Linked DNA regions of Heyndrickxia acidicola. Each later gene encodes a partner of the first gene's protein in a complex. Links are inferred from orthologs where the notes say so. Each region holds a gene or a part of one and is shown on either strand. Other genes may lie near its edges.

Region 1 (5,206 bases):
CTTTTGTTTTATATAATTTTTTGATTGCGGGAATCATTGAAAATGCCCAACCGCCGTTTTGCAAACGTTCATAGTTCCAGGAACCTTGAATGAAAGTTGAACGCCACCAAACAGAAATACGGTCTTTTTTTGATAATCTCACTTCATTAGCCATTTGTATGTCCGCCTCCTTCTTAGTAACTATCAATAATATCGCCTAGCGGGTCACCAGTGTTTCCATTTCCGCCATTACCTGAACCGCCTTGCTTGGTAAGTGCTAAATAGATCAGTGCAAGAGCCACTCCGATGGCACCAAGTCCGATAAGTGTGATTTGTGAAACAGTCGCTAATACGAAACCAATCGCGAAGAATGGCCAAACTTCTTTTGTAGCCATCATGTTAATAACCATTGCATAACCAACGGCTACGACCATTCCCCCGCCAATTGCTAAACCAGCTGTCAACCAAGTTGGCATCGATTCAAGCAAGCCTCTAACTGGACCTGCACCAATAGCTATAATTAATATAGCTGGAATGGCAATACGTAACCCCTGCAAGCAGATCGCAACGATGTGCCATAATTCAACTTTTCTGATGTTTCCTTCTTTAGCTGCAGCATCCATTAAATGTACCAATCCTGTTGCAATCGTACGGACGATGATTGTCAACAATAAACCTGCAACGGCAAGCGGAACCGCAATCGCAATTGCCGAAGCCACGCCAGCTTTACCTTGTCCACTTAAAACTAAAATAAGGGCAGATGCAATTGATGCTAACGCAGCATCCGGTGCTACGGCAGCTCCGATGTTTGCCCAGCCTAAAGCAATCAGTTGAAGGGTACCGCCTAAGATAAGACATGGTACTAAGTTTCCTGTCACTAAGCCGATTAACGTACAAGCAACGATTGGTTGGTGGAATTGGAATTCATCCAAAATTCCTTCTATACCAGCCAAAAATGCTACGATAATGACTAATATTATTTGAATCATATTCAAATCCATTATGATTATCCTCCGTTTCCTCTGATAATTGGGGTTATTTTTGTTTGTTTAACTCCTCTTGAGCCTTCTTAATAATTTCGTCCATGTTCCCTTTTGAATCGTTCGGAACTTTACGTACATCGAAGTTCAAACCAGCTTTTTTTAACTTCCCGAAAGTATCAATATCATCTTGGCTAAAGGCCAGTACCTTATTCGGCTGAACTTTACCAGGTGAATGTGCCATAGAGCCAACGTTGATTGTCTTCAATGGAACGCCCCCATCAACCGCTCTAAGCGCATCTTGTGGGTTTTCAAAAAGAAGTAATGCGCGTTGGCCGCCGAAATGTTGGTCATCTTTTGCAAGTTCAATCATTTTATTGACAGGAACAACGTGTGCCTTTACACCTGGAGGAGCAGCCTGCTGGATCAATTTCTTACGAAGTTCATCCTTAGCTACTGCATCCGATACAACGATGATACGTGTAGGCTGTGTAGACCTTGTCCAAGCAGTCGCTACTTGTCCGTGAAGTAAACGGGAGTCGATACGTGCTAACACGTATTCAAATTTACCAGGAGCTCCTGCATTTGATGGTTTAGCAGCAGCTGCAGCAGATGGTGCTGCTGGTTCTAATTCTTCAGGTTTTACTTTAACGCCTTCTTTAGCTGTGCCCAAAATATGCGCGGCAATTTCATGTGCTGTGTTCATGGAGAAGCGCGATGCATAAGCTTCAATCAACATTGGTAAGTTCATACCAGCAACGATTGCCCATTTGTCATTGTGTTCTTCAAGCAAGCTGTTGGCTTGGTTGAAAGGGGTTCCACCCCAAAGATCGACTAAGAATAATACTTCGTCCTGGTTGTCGAAAGAGGCGATTGCTTCTTTCATTTTTGCCTTTACATCATCAGGTCCTTCGCTCGGCATCAAAGTAACAGCTTTTACATTTTCTTGTTCTCCAAAGATCATTGATCCAGATTGCAAGATACCGTTGGCAAATTCACCGTGACTAGCAATGATAATTCCTACCATCTTTTTACCTCCTATCATTATTGTTACAGCTTTTTCGGCTCATTTAAAGCGGTTACAGCCCTTCGAAAACAATAAAAAAGGCACAAGCAAAAAGTTGGTTAAATGAAGGTATAGAAAAAAATGGGTATAGAATTCCCCTAATTCTTCATTTAATCAATACTTTTCACTCATGCCTGATCGAATCAGTAACACGTAAAAAATAATGACAATAACTATTAAAATTTATTTTGAAAACGCTTTAAATATAGTATCGAAAGTTTTCTGCATTTTTTAATGTTTTCTGTATCACTTTAATGAGCTTTCTTAAGAAATTATAGCACACTGATTCTCCCTCTTCAATAGGAAAGTTATTTTTTCTAGTTCCAAAGGGCCACTCTCTCAATCGTACAACAGAGATGCTGGACAAGCCGTCTAGAGTAGAGACCAATTTAATCCTTTTTACGGTAAGATTACAGTTGGAAAAGGCCTTCATTAGGGCGAAGAATGACCATTATGTGCAAAGTTAAAAGAAATTCTTTAAATTCGTAACCGTTTACCAGTTAACCACTTCGGAATTGTCCCAACAAAAGAAGACAAGCTTCTACCTGTCTTGTATGTAAAACTATTATTTTTTAAATTTACTCTTTAAACCGCGTTTGATTACTTCAAAGAAACCTAATGATTGGACCATATGATTCGGATCAACGTATTCACGAATTGCTCGCAAAACTTTTTTCTGCTCTCTAGAAGAAAATGAATATGTACCATTTTGCTTCGTTTGGATAGCATAACGCGGGATCCATTTCCCTTTGAACATGACCGAAGCGATCACGTAATCAACTTCTTCCCAAGGAATTTGAATAAACTTCCGCGCATCACGGCTATTGAAGAATTCAAATCCTTTGTCTCCAATCATGATCTTACCATAATTAGTACTTCCTATATGTGAAGTTGCATCAATAACTAAATCGACTTTTGTATTGATTGATTGTACCATGTGATTTACTCCATTTCTCTCTTTAATAGTAATTATTATACGCATTTTATCACTTTAAGCAAAAAATAATTAGGATGAGTACCAGCATTATCTTCAATATTATAATAGACCAATTAATTTAAACACCCTTCAGAGAAAAAACTGACGAAATTCACACTGAGTCCAGTAGGATATTGTTTTTAAAGCTTTTATTAAACATTTTTACAAACTATTAACTGGTTTAGTTGAATAACAAAAATCCGGGTATGGCAGCCGGCTCATCAGTAATGTGCCTTATAGTTTCGAAAGAAATTTGCTGTAAACTGAGTTTCCCGTCTTGTTCCAAACATTCAGTGTGTATGTGAGACGCAGGACGGATGCCAAAGTGATTGTATTTTACAATATGAAATAATTGAGAAAGTTTGTTTCTGCCTTATAAAGAAAAACGAGTGATCCCTAATGGATCACCCGTCTTAGTTTGGGATTACTTTCCGGCAAACTTTTTCGCCAGCGCTGCGACATCCGGGATACCAAGACCAGTTGCTTGGTTATAGATGGTACCAGCAGTTCCGGTATAGTAACCATTATCATTGGTGGTGCCGGTATCGTTTAACGGGGTAAACGGCGAATCCGACTGTTGTGCAAATCGATAGATTTGTGGGTTCCAAAATCCGACTCGTTGTCCTACCGAGCTGTTAATGAGTGCGGAGAGCCCGGCAAGCTGCGGAGCCACAAAGGATGTACCGCCGTATGTTGCCCAACCTGTTGCATCAGGAAGATTCATATACACACCATACCCTGTATGTGGATCCGCATCCATCGAAAGGTCTGGCATATTTCGTCCTGTACCTGTTCCTCCTGTAACGACGTTTGGATTGTCGTTTTTGGTCACGCTTGTAAAATCAGAGCTTGAAGTAAAGAGATTGACCGCTGAGAATGTGTTGACTCCTTTAACACTCAATTGGTAATCCGGCGTTGCGAAAAATTTACTGAATCCTCCGCCGCCGCCTTCAAAGTAGTGTCCATCCGGGAATACGTAGCCGAGCTGTGCTAAGATTGGGAAATAATAGTCATAGCCCCAAGCACGTTCATTGTCGCCAGAAAGGCTGGTCACACCATTGAGTGTCCGAGTGTAGCCCGGAAGTGTCGTTCCACCTGCTGCCGTGATATACGGGCTATCCGATGGGTTAAGCGTCGAAAGATCGAACGTCCCCAAATCACGCTCAGCTGCATACGCACCGGAATCCCCTGATGCAGCAAATGTAGCTTGTCCTTGCGCTGCCGCTTGCATGTATAGTTCATTAAAGACATATGGATATGCAGGCGTTTCATAGTTCGAATTCACAGCTGCTTGAATGATAGTTTCGCTTTCACCCCAGCTGGCAGATATGGATTGCGCCTGGTTGTCATTGATTGCCTTTGCATATGCGTCTACAAACCCTGTGTCCGTGTTAGGCGCGACATACACGTTTACATTTGCTTGTGGAGCAAGCCCGCCCGATTGTTGTACGTCCAAGTCTGTTTCATCCGAACCATAGGCAGCTCCAAGTTGTGAACCACCATCCACTAAAATTCGGTTGACACGATTTGGTTTATACTTAATGCCGAGTTGATCCCAGAAGCTATACGCATCACTTGGATTGAAATCCGCAAGTGTTACGATTCCAATCGTTTGTCCAGCACCCGTTGCACCTGCTTCGTATAATGGGTTTACGTTGTAATGTTTCGCTAAATCAAGCGGTGTATTACCTGTCGGCGTTGCAGAGTTGGCTTGCGGAGAAGATGTAAGATCCCCCGACTCTTTCACGGCTTGACTTGTTAAATTCGAGTAGTTTGTGAGTCCAAGTACACACAACAAATTTTGTGCAACGTCCATCGGAAGTTTTGGATCGGATTTGGATGCATGGAACGTTTTCCCTTTATATTCGGCTCGTTGGATTTCTACATACAAAGCTTTGTTCAATTGAGCAACGGTTCCTGTAACTGTAACAATCAGATTGTCAGGATAGACTTTGATATCGGTGATGCCATAGCCATTTAAATATTTTTGTAATTGATTAATTGCCCCATTTGATGCCCCGTACTTTTGCTGAAACTGACTTGGCGTTAAATAGTTACGGAAATTTTTTGACCCCGGCGTAGTGGTATCCGTTATGTACTGTGCCAATTGGTCTTGGTGTTGTACTTTGAATACAAAATCAACGGTGACTTGTGAATTTGGATCAGCGTCGCCAAAATACTGGGCGTTGTTCAGCACAGCAGAAC
Region 2 (10,404 bases), 2.5 Mb from region 1 along the record:
TGTCCTTGACGCCAATATTAAGGACCATTTTGATCCGGATGGAAACATTGCAAAGGGCCATCAAATTGCATTGAAGCTTTATGAGCAGCACCAGCCGGTAAGTTCCTTTTTCTCGGGGCTCTTCCTGATGTGGTTCTCGATCTTTTTGCAGGCTCTTAAGGAAGGCCGGTCTTTTTCGAATGAGAGGGCTTGTGCAGCAGCTGTAGAGTACGAATGGTACAAGCTGCGCGGCGAGAAAAAAACGCAGCAGGAGATAGCTGGAATGTACCAAATTTCTGCTTCTACACTGCAAAAATACGTCAAGCTGATAAAGGATTTGTATCAGTGAGCAAATCTGTGGACGAAGAACCATTCGTCTTATAGGATGTAGAGAGCAGGAAATACTATAAGTGCTTGTTTTAAAAACCGTAACCTCATGGAAAGCGGTTTTTATATGGAAGGAGTGTTTGAAATGGCAGAGGAAAAAATTTATGATGTCATCATCATAGGTGCAGGTCCTGCCGGGATGACAGCAGCTGTATATGCATCCCGGGCAAATCTTGCTACCTTGATGATTGAACGTGGAATTCCGGGCGGCCAGATGGCGAATACGGAAGAAGTAGAAAACTACCCAGGCTATGAGTCTATTCTTGGACCGGAGCTTTCAAATAAAATGTTCGAGCATGCGAAAAAATTCGGTGCTGAGTATGCATACGGGGATATTAAAGAAGTTGTAGATGGTGAAGAGTTCAAAATTGTAAAAGCAGGGACAAAAGAGTATAAAACCCGTGCCCTCATTATTACAACCGGAGCGGAATACAGAAAACTTGGCGTAAAAGGCGAGAGTGAGCTCGGCGGACGGGGCGTTTCCTATTGTGCTGTTTGTGATGGGGCATTCTTTAAAAATAAAGAGCTTGTGGTGGTAGGCGGCGGAGATTCTGCTGTTGAAGAAGGTGTTTACTTAACCCGTTTTGCCAGCAAAGTAACCATCATTCACAGACGGGACCAGCTTCGTGCTCAAAAAATCCTTCAGGATCGTGCTTTTGCTAACGAAAAGGTTGATTTCATCTGGAATACAACCGTGAAGGAAATTAACGAAGAAAATGGAAAAGTAGGCTCCGTTACCCTCGTTTCAACTGAAAATGGGGAAGAAAGAGAGTTTAAAGCGGATGGTGCTTTCATCTACATCGGCTTAGATCCGCTTTCTAAACCGTTTGAAGCATTGGGCATTACCAATGAACACGGATATATTGAAACGAATGATGACATGGAAACAAAAATCTCCGGCATTTTTGCGGCGGGTGATGTACGCGAAAAGACACTTCGTCAAATCGTAACGGCAACAGGTGACGGAAGTATTGCTGCACAAAGTGCTCAGCACTATATTGAAACACTTCAAGAAAAACTTAACGCAAAATAAAAAGTGCAAAGTTTTCCAAAACGTAATTCGCTCTTAACCTTGTTGTAATCGAAGTGAAACAAAAATGGGCTATTATATAAATATGAAATTGACCCCCTTTTTTAAATAAAGACCCCTTTTGAGCACAGGTGTTATGCCTGTGCTATTTTTTTGGTTTATAACAATAAGCGGTTCAGCTGTTATTAGCTGATTTTTTGAATGAATGCCGGTGAATTATAAAATTGCGTTCATTGTTAGCCATTATGAAAAATAGTATAATATAAGGATAAGAATAAAGTGGGAGAAGTGTGAATAGCACTCTATACAGTAGAGTCAGGAACGATATGTTCTTTTTCCTGCTGCAAGGAGAGAATGAACTGATTTCTTCTCTGATATCTTATCTATAGTTATTTTTACTGAATACGGGGTGGATGTTATGCAGCGCGTGACGAACTGTGTTTTTATACATGATGAAAAGGTCTTGCTCTTGCAAAAACCGCGGCGGGGCTGGTGGGTGGCTCCTGGCGGGAAGATGGAACAGGGCGAGTCCATTCGCGAGGCTGTTATTAGAGAATACAGAGAAGAGACAGGCATTTATTTGCGCCAGCCCTCGCTAAAAGGTGTTTTCACGTTTGTTATTAAGGATGGGGCAGAAATTGTTTCGGAATGGATGATGTTTACGTTTATTGCGAACAGCGGAGACGGAGCCCAATTTGATCAATCTGATGAAGGAAAGCTTTCATGGCATTCCATTCAAAACTTGAAGGATTTGGAGATGGCAGAAGGCGATTATCATATTCTTGATTATGTGATACATGGTAAAGGAATGATTTATGGAAACTTTACGTATACGCCTGATTTTGAGCTTTTATCCTACCGCTTAGACCCTAGCTAAGGGTGCTAACCAATCAGGGCCCAGCCACAGTATAGACATCGACAGAAATATGCGGAAAAAAATGCATTCATGGGGGAATGGAAATGAGCACAGGTTCAAATAACGTACAATTGGTCATCATCACAGGCATGTCTGGTGCAGGAAAGACAGTAGCCATTCAGAGCTTTGAAGATCTAGGCTTCTTTTGTGTAGATAACCTGCCTCCTACATTACTTCCGAAATTTTTAGAGCTGATGAAGGATTCAAATAATAAAATGAACAAAGTGGCCCTTGTAATGGACTTACGGGGAAGGGAATTTTTCGATCACTTATTCAAAGCGTTAGACAGTTTGACAGAAACGTCATGGGTATCACCAAAAATTTTATTCCTAGATTCTGAGGATTCTGTATTAGTAAGGCGATATAAAGAAACACGCCGGATGCATCCGCTGTCTCCATCAGGACTTCCTCTAGAGGGGATTCAGCAGGAAAGAAGCCTCCTTGAAGATCTTAAGGGCCGTGCCCAAATTATTTATAATACATCAGAGCTGTCTCCAAGACAGCTTCGAGAAAAAATATTAATAGAGTTTTCTGCTGAAAAGCAGCCAGTTTTTACAGTGAATGTCATGTCATTTGGTTTTAAGCATGGAATTCCGATTGATGCAGATCTGGTTTTTGATGTTCGGTTTTTACCAAACCCTTATTATATAGAGTCTATGAGGCCGAAAACAGGGCTGGATGAAGAGGTTTCGGAATATGTAATGAAATGGAACGAGACGAGCAAATTTTTGGAAAAGGTGACGGATTTATTGGCGTTTATGCTTCCGCATTATCAGCGTGAAGGAAAAAGCCAGCTTGTGATAGGAATTGGCTGTACAGGAGGCCAGCATCGTTCGGTTGCTTTAACGGAATACCTCGGCCATTACTTTGAACAGGATTATAATACAAAGATTTCTCATCGTGATATAAAGAAAAGAAAGGAACAGCATCATGAAAGCTGACGTAAAGCCAAAAGTAGTCATTATCGGCGGCGGTACAGGATTGCCTGTATTATTAAGAGGATTAAGGAAATATCCCATTGACCTTACTGCAATCGTTACGGTTGCAGATGATGGCGGGAGTTCCGGCCGAATCCGGAACGAGATGGATATCCCATCACCAGGTGACATTCGAAATGTTCTGGCAGCTTTGTCAGATGTAGAGCCTTTGATTGAACAGATGTTCCAGCATCGTTTTCAAACGGCCAATGAACTTGCCGGACATTCGCTAGGCAATTTGATTATTGCTGCTTTAACCTCTATCACTGGTGATTTTGTACATGCCATACGGGAAATGAGCAAGGTGTTAAATGTTCACGGAAAAGTCCTTCCTTCCGCCAATCAAAGTGTTTTTCTCCATGCGGAAATGGAGGATGGAAGCATTGTTACAGGAGAATCGAAAATCCCCCAGGCAAACAAAAAAATTAAGAAGGTTTTTTTGACGCCTGAGGCCATTAATCCGTTGTCAGAGACGCTTAGAGCAATCAAAAAGGCAGATCTCATTGTGATAGGACCTGGCAGTCTTTATACTAGTATTTTGCCAAATCTGCTTGTTCCGAAGCTTGGTGATGAGGTGTGCAAGGCAAAAGCCAAAAAGGTATACATTTGCAATCTCATGACACAAGCGGGAGAAACGCTCGACTATACGGCAAGCGACCACGTTCAGGCCATTTATGACCATATGGGCAACAGGTGCATTGATACGATTCTCGTAAATAATGAAGAGGTTCCGGAATTGATTCAAGAGCGTTATAAGGAAGAATTGGCAAAGCCCGTGGTATATGATGTTGACCGCCTTATAGAGCTTGGCGTTAACGTCATCTACGAGGAATTCGTTACGTACAGAGACGGATATATTCGCCACGATACAGATAAAGTGGCAAAAATTCTTTATTCTTTTATAAATAAATAGCAGGATGCCATTTTTGGCCTGGCTTTTTCCAAGGCTCTTTTGCATAGGCTCTTTTCGTAAACTTTGTTGCTTTTGGGCACAAAAATACCATCTTAAACATAGAAGTCAGTCATCATACTGGTGAATAACATTCGAAAAGATGCCACGAAGACAGACAGCATACCGAATTTATACGTAAAAGCAACAATCTATGCGAAAACAGCCTTTGCAAAACAAAAAACAGAAAAATTCCCAGGTTGCGTATCTAAGCTTTATTATAATGGACGAAAAGCAGCAATTTAAGCGAAAACTCTTTTCTATACATCATGAATTTCTAAATAAATCAAGGCTTTAGACAAAGCGTTGAAAGGATTTCTCCCTTTCAGCATCTTTGCGATTATAGCCGTTAGTTGAAATAGAGAGAGCAGTCTCTATGTAGGAGGTGTCAGGCATGTCATTTGCATCTGAAACAAAAAAGGAGCTGACAAATCTTCAGGTAAAGGATTGCTGTGCGAAGGCAGAGCTTTCTGCCCTCATTCGAATGAATGGTTCCTTATCGTATTCCAATCGGATTCTGGTAGTGAACGTCCAAACGGAAAATGCAGCCATTGCCCGAAGGATTTATACACTGATTAAAAAAATATACAATACACCAGTTGAGCTTTTAGTCAGAAAGAAAATGCGTTTAAAGAAAAACAATGTGTATATTGTGCGATTAAAAAGCAAAGCGAAAGAAATATTAGAGGATTTGCAGATTCTTGAAGAGGGCTTTGTTTTTAACCATCATATCTCTCCGAATTTGATTAAAAAGAAGTGCTGCAAGCGTTCTTACTTAAGAGGGGCATTTCTTGCAGGAGGATCTGTTAATAATCCGGAAACATCATCCTATCACTTAGAAGTCTTCTCGCTTTATAAGGAGCATAATGATTCACTTTGTGAACTGATGAACTCTTTTGATTTAAATAGTAAGACTCTTGAAAGAAAAAAGGGTTTTATCACTTACTTAAAAGAAGCAGAGAAAATTACCGAGTTTTTAAATATTATAGGTGCCCATAGTGCCCTTCTTCGTTTTGAGGATGTTAGAATTGTAAGGGACATGCGAAACTCCGTGAATCGCTTGGTAAACTGTGAGACAGCTAATTTAAATAAAACGATTGGCGCTGCTCTCCGCCAGGTAGAAAACATTCGTTTTATTGAAAGCTCTGTCGGTTTGCAGGTTTTACCGGATAAATTAAGGGAAATTGCTGAATTACGGGTTGCCCATCAAGATGTAACATTGAAGGAATTGGGAGAAATGGTCTCAGGAAGCCACATCAGCAAGTCAGGGATCAATCACAGGCTGCGCAAAATTGATGAAATTGCAGATAAACTGCGTGCAGGTGAAGGGATTACGGCAGCGGTTACAGAATAAAAAAGGAAGAGTTAAAAAGGGAGTGTAGAAAATGTTGGAGAGACAAGTGGAAGTAAAGCTGAAAGCCGGCTTGCAGGCAAGGCCGGCTGCCCTATTTGTTCAAGAAGCAAACCGTTTCAATTCAGAGATTTTTTTGGAGAAGGATGGCAAGAGAATTAATGCCAAAAGTATTATGGGATTAATGAGTCTTGCAGTAGGAACAGGATCTTCCCTTACGCTGATAGCGGATGGGCAGGATGAGCAGGAAGCAATCGAGGCGCTGGCAAAATATATCGAAGAACGCTGATATGTGAAGGAAAGCAGGAAAGCAATACATACCTGCGCGGCACGGGAATGGTTTGCAATTAGCGAACTCTTTATCCTGTCCTTTTGTGCAAACGGTTCGACAAAAACAAAAAGTAAATAAGCTCATAAAGGGTAAAGTAAAAATGTCCGGAGGATGATCTCTGGGCATTTTTCTTGCTAAAACCTTTGTTTAGCTCATTTGTTTGGAACGCCTGCTTCAGCCCCCGTCACAGTAAAGAAATGTAACAAATCCTTATATTTTTTATAAACTTTGGCAAACATTTATTTGTTGGCTTTGTTACAAGCAGTAATCAAAATCAAGAATGTTTTTATTGTGCATAGAACTAGTGTTCGTGTATAATCAAATGGGAGACTGTCATGGCTCATTTCCATATGGAAGCAATGTAAGCAATGTAAGCACATTACAGTTAAATCTATTTTAATGGACAAAGGAGAATGGATGATGATTAAACCTTATTTAATGTTTAACAGGAAATGTGAAGAAGCTTTTACATTATACCGAAAGGCTTTTGATGGCGAATTAATGGCTATGCAAAAATATAGCGATATGCCTCCACATCCTGAATTTCCTGTGGCTGAAAGCGATAAAAACCTTGTTATGCACGCACAATTAAAACTGACGGAAAATGGTTACATCATGGGTTCTGATAGCAGCAGTGATATTAAACAAGGGCAAAACGTATGCATTAGTGTTGAGCTCAACTCTGAGGAGGCTGCTATTAAAGCTTGGAATATGCTTAAAGAAGATGGGAATGTACATATGGATCTTCAGCCAACATTCTTTTCAAAGCTTCACGGTTCTGTTAAAGATACATATGGAATTACCTGGATGTTTACGGTGAATTAAAAATTAAACATTCATTTTATTTGCAATTAAATGAAGTCAGCAGTTGCTTGAAAGTCAATGTTCAGAAAATTGTATATTGCAAAATTATCTGAGTAGTGTTAAAATAATTTACACTTATAAACGAAAGGAACGATGGGTGGACAATGGATAACTAACCTAATTTTTAACATTTGAAATTGTATATTTCAGATACTAAAAACTTAGGATTAGTCTGCCCATTTTTCTTTTTATGCTGTTTAGCTGCAAGGCTGGATAGCTTATTTGAGTACGGTAAAAATGAGATTTGACTAATCCTTCCAAGCTGATTTGGGAGGATTTTTTTCTCCCTGTAAAAGAAGGGATGATTCTTTATGCTAGAACTATTGCAATTACAAAATATAAAAGTTGAAATTCAGGACCGCATTATTTTTGAAAATATAAATACGAATGTCCAGCATCATGACGTCATCGGAATCATCGGGAAAAATGGCGCTGGAAAATCGACTTTATTACAATTATTGAACAGAGAATTTCCACCAACAGAGGGACACATAAAATACTTGCAAAATGACCTCGCAATCACAATGGTTGAACAAGAAACCGAGTCATATTCCTTTAATGAGATATCCTCTCAAGAAGAAGCACTATTAAAGAAATGGCAGGTTCCGACCCATAGCTTCTCTCATTTAAGCGGGGGAGAAAGATTAAAAGCACGGCTTGCAAAAGGCCTAGCCAAAGATGCCGACATTTTATTGCTGGACGAACCGACTAATCACTTGGACGAACAAAGTACTGACCTCCTTTTAAAACAGCTTACCGATTTTAAAGGTACCATTTTCCTTGTATCACATGATCGTTATTTCCTAGATAAAATTGCCACGAAAATATGGTCAATAGAAAATAAAACGCTCATTTGTCATAAGGGCAATTACTCGAGCTATATGGAATTTAGAGAAAGGAACAGACTTGCACAGCAGCGTGAATATGAGAAGCAGCAAAAGATGATAGAACGCATTGAAGGTCAAATGAAACAACTAACATCATGGTCTGAATCAGCCCACGCACAATCTACAAAACAGGATGGCTTTAAAGAATACTATCGTGCAAAGGCTAAACGAATGGATTCACAAGTAAAATCGAAACAAAAGCGTCTTGAAAAAGAACTTGAAAAGATGAAAGTGGATGCTCCAGAGCCTGAATACGAGGTGGAATTTTCCTTTAAGGCAAATCCCAAGATAGGAAAACGCTTTTTAGAAGTTAAACATGTCGAAAAGTCCTTTGAAGGACGAACGCTTTTTAAAGATGTTCATTTTACGATACAGCATGGCGAAAAGGTCTCCGTTATAGGACCAAATGGCAGTGGCAAGACTACTTTTTTGAACATGATAGTTGGAAAAGAAGCAGCTGCTAAAGGCGATATTTGGGTTTCTCTTTCAGCACATATCGGCTATTTAGCTCAAGAAGTATTTGATTTGCCTCTTGATCAAACACCCAAACAGTTATTCGAGCAAGAGTCCTTTGAAGCGAGAGGCCGCGTACGAAACTTTATGAAGCATTTAGGATTCATCAAATCTCAGTGGACAGAGCCTATCGGAAATATGAGCATGGGTGAGCGTGTGAAGTGTAAGTTAATGAAATATATTCTTGAAGAAAAAGATGTACTCATTCTGGATGAACCAACCAACCACCTCGATTTGGCTTCCCGTGAACAGCTCGAACAGACACTAAAACAATATAACGGTACGCTGTTAGTCGTATCGCATGATCGCTACTTTCTGGGGAAAATCACAAACACGAAGCTGGTTTTTTCAAATAACAGCATTATTAAGCGATTAAATAGGAAAGAATCTTTACCGAAAAGAGATGATAGAGAAGAATTGCGTTTAACACTTGAAACAGAAAGACAAGAAGTCCTGGGCAAGCTCAGTTTTATTAGCCCCAGTCATAAAGATTATGAAAAGCTTGACCTTAGATTCAAAGAACTCACCAAGAGGATAAACGAACTTTCGTAAAGAATTTAACGAAGGGATGATGTTGATTTTTAACATTTCATATTTGTTATTATTAAGTGAGCAAAAAAGACGATTTGTACATTAACGTAAAGGGTTCCGTTTTGAGGTGCTTTTTCAAAAATAAGGGGTTTAATGACAAGCGAAATGACATGAAAATTAAAAGAAACTCGTTAGTTTTGACGAGTTTCTTTTTTGTGCTAAATATTCTGAAACTGTTATATCGGCTAGGTTATAATTAACTTGTACATTATTCAACTAACTTGCAGGCTAGCTTGAAAAGAAAAAGGGTTCTTTTTAAATCTAAACTGGAGGAATACTAAATGAAATTAGGATATGTGATGGTATTTGTTTCAGATCTCCGAGAAGCAAAAAGGTTCTATTCTACTCTACTGGGGATGCCTATAATATCGGAGAAGAACAATCAATTAATTTTTCAATTAGAAGGTACACAACTTGTTGCGTTTAAGTGTGAAAAAAATGGGCAGGTGGGAGATTATTCAAACGAAGCTAGAACAGTGTTAGTGTTCCACGTAGATTCTATTGAGAAAAAGTTTTATGAAATGAAGTCGAAGGGTATTAAATTTTTACACGAAAAACCTACTGAAGCTCGATATGCCGCCTTTCTAGACCCTTTTGGAAATGTTTTTGAGATTGCAGAACATTCATCTATCTAAAAAAATGTATGTTCAGAAACTCGCCAATCCTCTTTTTTCTCTAACCTCTTCTTTGGCGCAATGAAATGCTAAATGGCCTCCAAAATGACTATGCCCATTCATACGTCATTTCTCTTATCATTTATTCAAAAAGCAAATCAATACGGAACCCTTAACACTTAAACGTGAATCGTCTTTTTTACCATAGCCCCATTGGAATATCAACAGGTGGATGGTGCTAAGCACAATCGAAGTCTCAGCAAAGCTTGTTGGTGAATTGAATCTAAAGTTGATTGAAGCGGAAGGCACGAGACTCCTGCGGGATCAGCTGGCCAAAGGGAGACCCCGCAGGAGCAAGGCGAAGAGGAGGCTCCCGGCCGCCCGCGGAAAGCGAGTGCCTGAAGCGGAAATCAACCAGCAGGAAGACCAGAACGCAACCAATGTTCATGTTATGTTCCAATATAATTTGAATCCAAAGTTGATTGAATCGAAAGCTGCGAGAAAAGCTTGGCCAAAGGGAGAGACCCCGCAGGAGCAAGGCGAAGAGGAGGTTCACGGCCGCCCGCGGAAAGCAAGTGTCTGAAGCGGAAATCAACCAGCAAGAAAATGCAAAGCACAGCCAAAGCCTCTGAAAAGACTGTAGTAAAAATGTATCAAACATATATTATTGCGAAAAATGACAGACTCAAATAAAAAAACCTGCCATGGTTGTATGGCAGGCTTCGCAATTGGTATTATTTCTTATCGTTATTATTAGTCAGCTCATTGCGGCTGATAATATGGTCGATTAAACCATATTCTTTTGCTTTTTCAGCAACCATGAAGTTGTCGCGCTCTGTATCTCTTTCAATCACTTCAAGAGGCTGGCCAGTACGCTCTGACATGATTTGGTTCAGCTTTTGGCGAAGGAAAAGGATACGTTTAGCAGCAATCTCAATTTCTGTTGCTTGACCCTGTGCACCGCCAAGTGGCTGATGGATCATAACCTCACTGTTTGGAAGTGCATAACGCTTGC

Evidence for each region.
Region 2: the proteins of A5N88_RS09685 (region 1) and A5N88_RS21010 are in contact, whole or in part, in an NMR structure (PDB 1VRC), measured with the Escherichia coli proteins. The link is inferred for Heyndrickxia acidicola from one-to-one orthologs.

What each region holds. Positions count from the first base shown.
Region 1 is NZ_KV440953.1:2,072,057-2,077,262, forward strand. The notes cover bases 1-2,982. They hold A5N88_RS09685 (mannose/fructose/sorbose PTS transporter subunit IIA), read right to left. Parts: upstream 1,987-2,982; coding sequence 1,015-1,986; downstream 1-1,014. Other genes in these bases: A5N88_RS09675 (PTS system mannose/fructose/sorbose family transporter subunit IID), read right to left, coding at 1-154; A5N88_RS09680 (PTS mannose/fructose/sorbose transporter subunit IIC), read right to left, coding at 174-974; A5N88_RS09690 (DUF956 family protein), read right to left, coding at 2,591-2,962. Outside these bases: A5N88_RS09695 (S53 family peptidase), read right to left, coding at 3,426-5,206. UniProt on the Escherichia coli protein: The phosphoenolpyruvate-dependent sugar phosphotransferase system (sugar PTS), a major carbohydrate active transport system, catalyzes the phosphorylation of incoming sugar substrates concomitantly with their translocation across the cell membrane.
Region 2 is NZ_KV440953.1:4,519,996-4,530,399, forward strand. Bases 4,319-7,250 are described here. They hold A5N88_RS21010 (HPr family phosphocarrier protein), read left to right. Parts: upstream 4,319-5,623; coding sequence 5,624-5,878; downstream 5,879-7,250. Other genes in these bases: whiA (DNA-binding protein WhiA), read left to right, coding at 4,633-5,592; A5N88_RS21015 (VOC family protein), read left to right, coding at 6,341-6,745; abc-f (ribosomal protection-like ABC-F family protein), read left to right, coding at 7,096-7,250. Outside these bases: A5N88_RS20980 (tetratricopeptide repeat protein), read left to right, coding at 1-328; trxB (thioredoxin-disulfide reductase), read left to right, coding at 452-1,399; A5N88_RS20990 (NUDIX hydrolase), read left to right, coding at 1,815-2,273; RNase adapter RapZ, read left to right, coding at 2,357-3,253; A5N88_RS21000 (gluconeogenesis factor YvcK family protein), read left to right, coding at 3,243-4,202; more of abc-f, read left to right, coding at 7,251-8,736; A5N88_RS21025 (VOC family protein), read left to right, coding at 9,057-9,410; A5N88_RS21030 (hypothetical protein), read left to right, coding at 9,622-9,972.